Latilactobacillus sakei subsp. sakei DSM 20017 = JCM 1157: one gene and its partner. Each later gene encodes a partner of the first gene's protein in a complex. Links are inferred from orthologs where the notes say so. Each region holds a gene or a part of one and is shown in the gene's direction. Other genes may lie near its edges.

The links. The genes of interacting proteins can lie anywhere in the genome.
Region 2: the proteins of dnaG (region 1) and dnaB are in contact, whole or in part, in a crystal structure (PDB 2R6A), measured with the Geobacillus stearothermophilus proteins. The link is inferred for Latilactobacillus sakei subsp. sakei DSM 20017 = JCM 1157 from one-to-one orthologs. Residues at the interface, in WP_049624496.1 of Geobacillus stearothermophilus: Lys456, Leu457, Leu458, Pro459, Ala460, Asn463, Ala464, Leu467, Leu535, Leu536, Ile537, Ala538, Gln544, Glu545, Asp548, Tyr549, His552; in WP_033016901.1 of Geobacillus stearothermophilus: Ser13, Glu15, Ala16, Gln18, Glu91, Leu92, Asp94, Ala95, Val96, Pro97, Thr98, Ala99, Ala100, Asn101, Tyr104, Tyr105, Ile108.

The regions. Positions count from the first base shown.
Region 1 is NZ_AP017929.1:1,555,438-1,560,037, reverse strand. The notes cover bases 1,668-4,600. They hold dnaG (DNA primase), read left to right. Parts: upstream 1,668-2,158; coding sequence 2,159-4,042; downstream 4,043-4,600. Other genes in these bases: rpoD (RNA polymerase sigma factor RpoD), read left to right, coding at 4,066-4,600; LEUCM_RS07770 (DUF488 domain-containing protein), read left to right, coding at 1,668-2,003. In the rest of the region: glyS (glycine--tRNA ligase subunit beta), read left to right, coding at 1-1,616; more of LEUCM_RS07770, read left to right, coding at 1,641-1,667. UniProt on the Escherichia coli protein: RNA polymerase that catalyzes the synthesis of short RNA molecules used as primers for DNA polymerase during DNA replication.
Region 2 is NZ_AP017929.1:543,634-546,537, reverse strand. It holds dnaB (replicative DNA helicase), read left to right. Parts: upstream 1-705; coding sequence 706-2,103; downstream 2,104-2,904. Other genes in the region: LEUCM_RS02710 (nucleobase:cation symporter-2 family protein), read right to left, coding at 2,451-2,904; rplI (50S ribosomal protein L9), read left to right, coding at 123-575; LEUCM_RS02725 (DHH family phosphoesterase), read left to right, coding at 1-102. UniProt on the Escherichia coli protein: The main replicative DNA helicase, it participates in initiation and elongation during chromosome replication. Travels ahead of the DNA replisome, separating dsDNA into templates for DNA synthesis.

The DNA.
Region 1 (4,600 bases):
TTCGCCCAATTCACTGGATTATTGCGCTATTAGATGATGAAGTTATCGACTTTAGTATTCTAAACGTCACAACTGGCCGCACAACGCAAGGGCACCGTTTCTTAGGCCAAGAAGTGACTTTGGCTAAAGCAACTGACTATGAAGCAGCCCTTGAAGCCCAATTCGTGATTGCTGATGAAGCTAAACGCCAAAACTTAATTCAAACGCAAATTGAAAAAATGGCGCAAGAAAACGACTGGCAAGTTGATTTAGATGCTAACTTATTAGAAGAAGTGACGAACTTAGTTGAATGGCCAACCGCTTTTTACGGTCAATTTGATGCTAAATACCTTGAAATTCCAGAAGAAGTGCTCATTACTTCAATGAAGGATAACCAACGTTACTTCTATGCACGGAGCCAAGCTGGTGATTTATTACCAGTCTTTATCGGCGTTCGTAATGGGAACGACGCTTTCATGGAAAACGTGATCGCAGGGAACGAAAAAGTCCTCACAGCGCGTTTAGAAGATGCTGATTTCTTCTACCATGAAGATCAAAAAGTAACCATCGCTGAAAACGTCGCTAAGTTACAAAACGTTTCTTTCCACGATAAAATTGGGAGCCTTGCTGAAAAGATGACCCGTGTTGGTTTAATCGCTCAATTCTTAGGTCAAAAATTCGGTTTATCTGAAGCTGAATTAGTTGATTTACAACGTGCTAGCGACATCTATAAATTCGATTTAGTAACCGGCATGGTCGGCGAATTTGCTGAATTACAAGGTGTGATGGGTGAAAAATACGCGCTATTACAAGGCGAAACACCTGCTGTTGCGACTGCTGTTCGTGAACATTACATGCCAATCAGTGCAGAAGGCGCCTTACCTGCAACGAAAGTCGGTGCTGTTTTAGCAATTGCTGATAAGTTCGATAGTATGGCTGATTTCTTCGCTGTTGGGATGATTCCAAGTGGTTCAAACGATCCATACGCATTGCGTCGTCAAGCTTACGGGATTGTCCGGATTTTAGAAAACCAAGACTGGCACTTCCCAATGGCTGATTTCCAAGCAGCTATGAGCGACATTGTTAAACAACAAGCTAATTTCGATCTAGATTGGTCAGCCAATGCAGCTGCCATCAGCGATTTCTTAACGGATCGTGTTCGTCAACGCTTTAACGGGATGCGTCCTAAGGTTCGTCGAGACATCGTCGACGCTGTCTTGAAAAACCGAGGGCAAGACCCAGTTGTGATGTTTGAAGCCGCTAAAGTGCTCTCAGCACATCAAGATGATGCTGATTTCAAAGCAACAATTGAAGCGATCACGCGTGTCTTACGTTTAGCTGAAAAAGTTGACTTTGAAACAACTGATTTAACGGTTAATCCATCGTTATTTGAAAACGATGCTGAAAAAGCACTTTATACAGCAGTCGAAGACTTACGTGGCGCAACAGCGACAAATACGTTAGCTGAAAATTATGCCGCGTTACAAACACTACGACTATTAATTGAAGCTTACTTCGATGCCACAATGGTAATGGCTGAAGATGAAGCCGTTCGTCGTAATCGTTTGACACAACTCATGATTATCGCTCAAATCGCGCTTAGCTTAGGCGATTTAAACGAATTGATTGTTAAATAAGCAATTCAAAAGGGGATAATAAACATGTTACAAATGAAACGGGTTTATGAAGCAGCCGCCGATTCTGACGGTTATCGGATCTTGGTTGATCGAATTTGGCCACGGGGGATTTCAAAAGAACGCGCCGAAATTGAGACGTGGGCTAAAGAAATTACACCCACCACTGACTTACGGAAGTGGTTTGGTCATGAACCAGCTAAGTTTCCCGTTTTTAAAGAAAAGTATCTTGCTGAAATTGCTACCAACCCGGATTGGCCAGAATTCTGTCACTTAGTGCAGCATCAATTAGCGCTTGGTGATGTGACGCTCGTCTATGCGGCTAAAGATCCGCAATATAACCATGTTGTGATTTTAATGGCACTTTTAAAAAAGACGCTTGACAAGTAATAAAAATGTTTGTTATATTTATTTGCAACTACACCTAAATGGTGCTATGATATATAGTGTATTTTTGTGCTGATAATCCTAAGAGTCGCATTTCATTGTGAGGTGCGGCTTTTACAGTCTTAGTACAAATTGAAGTGAATTGTGAGGTGAGACCAATGGCGGGTAAGATTCCGAACGAAGTCATCGATGAGATTCGGAGCCAGACTAATATTGTTGATGTTGTTGGTCAATACGTTCAACTCAAGAAAGCCGGCAAGAACTTATTTGGGGTTTGTCCTTTTCATGATGAGAAGACACCATCATTTTCTGTGAGTGAAGAGAAACAGATTTTCCATTGTTTTTCTTGCGGTCGCGGGGGGAACGTCTTCAAGTTCTTGATGGAATTGGAACAAATTAGTTTTCCAGAAGCACTGACGAAGGTCGCAGATTTTGCTGGAGTGACATTGGCGGATAGTTATAAGCCAACTGCTGTTCATCGCGAATCAAGCGAGGTTACGCAGTTTAAGCAACTCTATCAACAAGCCAACGAACTGTTTAAACATATTTTAACTAGTACGGTGGCTGGGCAACTAGCGCTTGATTATTTACACGAACGACAGATGACCGATGCGTTAATTGAGACCTTTAGTATTGGTTATTTACCGGATCAATCGGATCTATTGTTGACGTTTTTCCAGAATAAGGATATTCCTTATCAGGTATTGCGCCAATCCGGATTGTTTATTGAAACACAAACGGGTAAGTTACACGATCGTTTTTCTGGGCGGGTAATGTTCCCAATTCGAAATGCGCAGGGTGAGGTCATCGCCTTTTCCGGGCGGGTTTTAACCAAACAGCCGGATCAACCAAAATATTTAAATAGCCCTGAAACCGTGATTTTTAATAAGCGGAAAGTACTGTTTAACTATGATTTGGCTAAACAAACCATTCATCAATCCAAAAAAGTTTATCTTTTTGAAGGCTTTATGGATGTGATTGCGGCCTATTCGGCGGATGTCGTCAACGGTGTCGCGTCAATGGGGACGAGTTTGACCACCGAGCAGTTGAACCTATTGGCACAACAAGCGCAGGAATTAGTGGTGTGTTATGATGGGGATCAACCCGGGATTGAAGCGATGAAACGGGCGATTAACCTATTGCAACAGCATACGACACTTGAATTGAGCGTCGTCGTCTTACCAGGCGGCGTCGATCCGGATGAGTACGTCCGTCAATATGGTGGTCCGCAATTTAAGGAAACCTTGCAAAATGGAACGGAAACGCCCATTGCGTTTGAATTGCGTTACTTGAAACAAGGGTTAAACCTCGATAACGAGAAGGACCAGCTTGATTACGTACAACAAGCATTAGAAGTTGTGGCGCGTGTTGAGTCGCCTTTAGCAATCGAAGTTTACTTGAAACAGGTCGAAGCCGATAGCGGGATTACGCTGGATACATTGAAGCGGCAGTTACAAACGGTGCGGGTTAAACATGCCACGCAAGTCCCCATCAATCAGGTGGGACAACCGGAAGCACCGCCATACTTTAATGATTTTCAGGCGCCACCGCTACCGCCAGAAGAAATGGCTGGGGCTTTTGGCGATCCACGGACGATTGCGCCCAAGCGACAACCTAAACGGTTAACGCGGATTGAGCATGCTGAGCAAGAAATTTTGCACATGCTGATTCATAACGAAGATGTGCGTTTACAACTCGAAAATAATGCAGACTTTAGCTTTGTGCACACCCCGTATCAACTCTTATATGAGTTATGGCGGTCCTTCATCGCAGAAGGGCAACCGGCTGATATAGCGGGTTTCACGAGTTATATTCCAGATGACTTGCAGGAACTAGTCGTTCAGATTGATCTTCTTGATTTACCTGAAGAGGCTAATCAAGAAGCGTTGAACGATTGTTTGGCGGTCATCGGGCAAAATTCGATTCAGGAACGTTTAAAAGAAGCAAAAATCGCCTTAAAAGAGGCAACTAAATTAGGCAATCATAGTGAGGAACTACGGTTAACTAATGAAGTGATACAACTTGTTTCGCAAATGAAATGAGATATTAACTAGGAGGTTTCTGAATGGCTGACAATAAAAAAGCTGATACGAAGAAATTAGACACTGCGGTTAAGGCCTTAATTAAGGAATACAAACCCAAAAAAGAAATCACCAATGATGAATTAGTGGCAAAAATCGTTAAACCATTTGCACTTGAAGCAGATGAAATCAACGAATTAATGCAACAAGTGGAAGATCACGGGATTGGGATCGTCGATGAAGACGGGAATCCAAGTGCTGCCACATTAAAAAAAGAAAAAGTTTCTGCTAAAGAATTAAAAGATATGTCTGCACCAACTGGGATCAAAATCAATGATCCTGTTCAGATGTATCTTAAGGAAATCGGACGTGTTTCTCTTTTAAATGCGCAACAAGAAGTTGACTTGGCCTTGAGAATCGAACAAGGTGATCAAGAAGCTAAACAACGTCTTGCCGAAGCTAACTTACGTTTGGTGGTCTCAATCGCTAAACGGTACGTCGGCCGTGGCATGCAATTCTTGGATTTAATCCAAGAAGGGAACATGGGCTTAATGAAGGCTGTTGAAAAATTTGATCATC
Region 2 (2,904 bases), 1.0 Mb from region 1 along the record:
TTGAAGGATGCGACGGTTTCAGAAGCCAAAGCTAAGTTATTAGCCGTTCTGGCCGAATTATTTGATCCAGAAGAAGCGGAAGAAAACGCAACTAACGATTAATTAAAAAGGTGGTAAACGTAATGAAAGTTATTTTTTTAGAAGACGTACGCGGTAAAGGTAAAAAGGGCCAAGTGAAAGACGTGCCAGATGGTTACGCACAAAACTTCTTAATTAAAAACGGTAAGGCTAAACCAGCGACGACGGCCGCTGTCAGTGCTTTAAAAGGCCAACAACACGCTGAAGCTAAGAATGCCGCTGCTGAATTAGCAGAAGCTAAGGTTTTAAAGACGAAGATTGAAGACGATAAAACAATCGTTGAAGTGAAGTCTAAAGCTGGCGAAGACAGTCGTTTATTCGGTTCAATTCCAAGCAAACAAATCGCACAAGCCTTAGAACAACAATACAAAATCAAAGTTGATAAACGTAAAATTGATTTACCAGAACCAATCAAAGCGCTTGGTTATCGCAATGTTGACGTCCGGATTCACCCAGATGTAACAGCGACAATCCGGGTGCACATCGTCGCAGAATAAATTTTTTAATTATCCAAAAGACCGTGATTGCAATCAAAGTCACGGTCTTTTATTATGGTGACAGGTTGTATCTGGAGAGAAATTTAAGTAAACTAGATGCAATAACGCAAACAAGCCAAAAGGAGATAAAATGGTGAATAATGAACTAATCGAACATACGCCACCGCAGAATAATGAAGCGGAACAGGCGGTTTTAGGCGCTGTTTTCATTAATAGCGACGCATTAGTTGAAGCGATGGAATACGTGACTGCCGATGATTTCTATCGTAAGGCGCACCGCCTAATCTTCGAAACGATGGTTGAACTAAATGAACGGGGAGAAGGCATTGATGCGGTGACGATCAAGAGTGAACTTGATGCCCGCAATCAATTGGAAGATATCGGCGGGATTGGCTATTTGGCTGAATTAGCCGATGCAGTGCCAACCGCAGCCAACGTGGTTTATTACGCGAAGATTGTCTCTGAAAAAGCGATGCTTAGACGCTTAATTCAAACGGCACAAAATATTGTCGCCAAGGGTTACGCGCAAGACGAAGATGTAACGGATATTTTGGATACGGCTGAACAAGAAATCATGGCGGTTTCTGAACAGCAAAATAAAGCCGGCTTCAAGTCAATTTCAGACGTCCTAACCACGTCGATTGAACATATCGATAAGCTCTATCAAGAAGAAGAAAGTATTACCGGTCTTTCAACGGGCTATCCAGACCTCGATAAGATTACGGCTGGGTTGCATGAAGATGAATTGATCATCTTAGCGGCTCGTCCTGGGGTTGGGAAGACCGCCTTTGTCTTGAATATCGCACAAAATATCGGCAAAATGACTAACGAAAACGTCGCTATTTTTAGTTTGGAAATGGGTGCCGAACAACTGGTTAACCGGATGTTGTGTGCAGAAGGCAGTATTGATGCCAACCATTTAAGAACCGGTCAATTAGAAGAATCAGAATGGCAAAATCTGATTATTGCGATGGGCAGTTTGTCGAAAGCCAATATTTATATCGATGATACACCCGGCGTGAAAATGGCTGAAATTCGGGCTAAATGTCGGCGTTTAGCGAAGGAAAAAGATGGTATTGGCCTAATCGTGGTCGATTACTTGCAATTGATTGAAGGTTCCGGTCAAGAAAACCGGCAACAAGAAGTTTCAGCAATCTCTCGGCAATTGAAAAAGTTAGCGAAGGAATTACGGGTTCCCGTAATTGCCTTATCACAACTTTCTCGTGGCGTGGAACAACGTCAGGATAAACGACCAGTATTATCTGATATTCGTGAATCAGGATCAATCGAACAAGATGCCGATATCGTGGCTTTCTTGTATCGTGATGATTATTATCGTGATGAACCAGGTGAAGACGGCGAGGATGGTGGCAGCCAACCAGCACCAGATCCGGAAAATGCGGATGTCGGTGAGGTCGAAGTAATTATCGAAAAAAACCGGGCCGGCGCACGGGGCACGGTAAAGCTGTTATTCGTTAAAACCTATAATAAGTTCTCGTCAATATCGTATTCGCAAGGTGAATACTAATTTAAGAGTGCGTTTGAAACGGTTTGACTTTGAGCATTAGCACAGCCCGGTGAATAACTGCTGCAGGCAGTTGTTTGACGAGTGACGCTAAGCGCAAAAGTCAGTTTCAAAAAGCGCGTTTAAATCAAGAGTGCGTTTCAGGCGTTTATATTGTGAAGGCTTAACCTAGTACCGTGAATAAGCGACGCAGTCGATTGTTTGCGGGACGTAGTTAACCGCAACAATATGCCTGAAAAAGCACGTTTAGATCAAGAGTGCGTCGTAACCCTCAGGATATGACTTGTAAAACACGTTTAAACGAAAAAAGCGTCAGACAAAAATTAATTTGTCTGACGCTTTTTATGTGCTTATTGTTGATGTTTTGCTTCAATTAACGAGCGGTAGTTAACAAGGAGGTTTAAGATCACCGCTGTTAAACTGCCGACAACTAAGCCGTTACCCAGAATGGTTTGGACACTAGCTGGTAAAGCTTGTAGTAGGGTTGGGTGAATGGCAATCCCAAGGCCCATACCGATTGAAAGGGTTGCGACTAAGAGGTTACGGTTGTCTTCAAGATCAACCTTGTGGAGCATTTTAATCCCTTGAATCCCAACAATCCCAAACATGACGACCATTGCACCCCCTAAAACTGAGGTTGGAATAATCGTGGCAACCGCACCAATCTTAGGTAAGAGACCCAAGAAGATGAGGAAGAAAGCTGAATAGTAAACAGGTTTCTTTGTTTTGATGCCTGATAATTGCACAATCCCAACGTTTTGAGAGAAGGTTGAATAAGGGAAGGTATTGAACAAGCCACCTAAG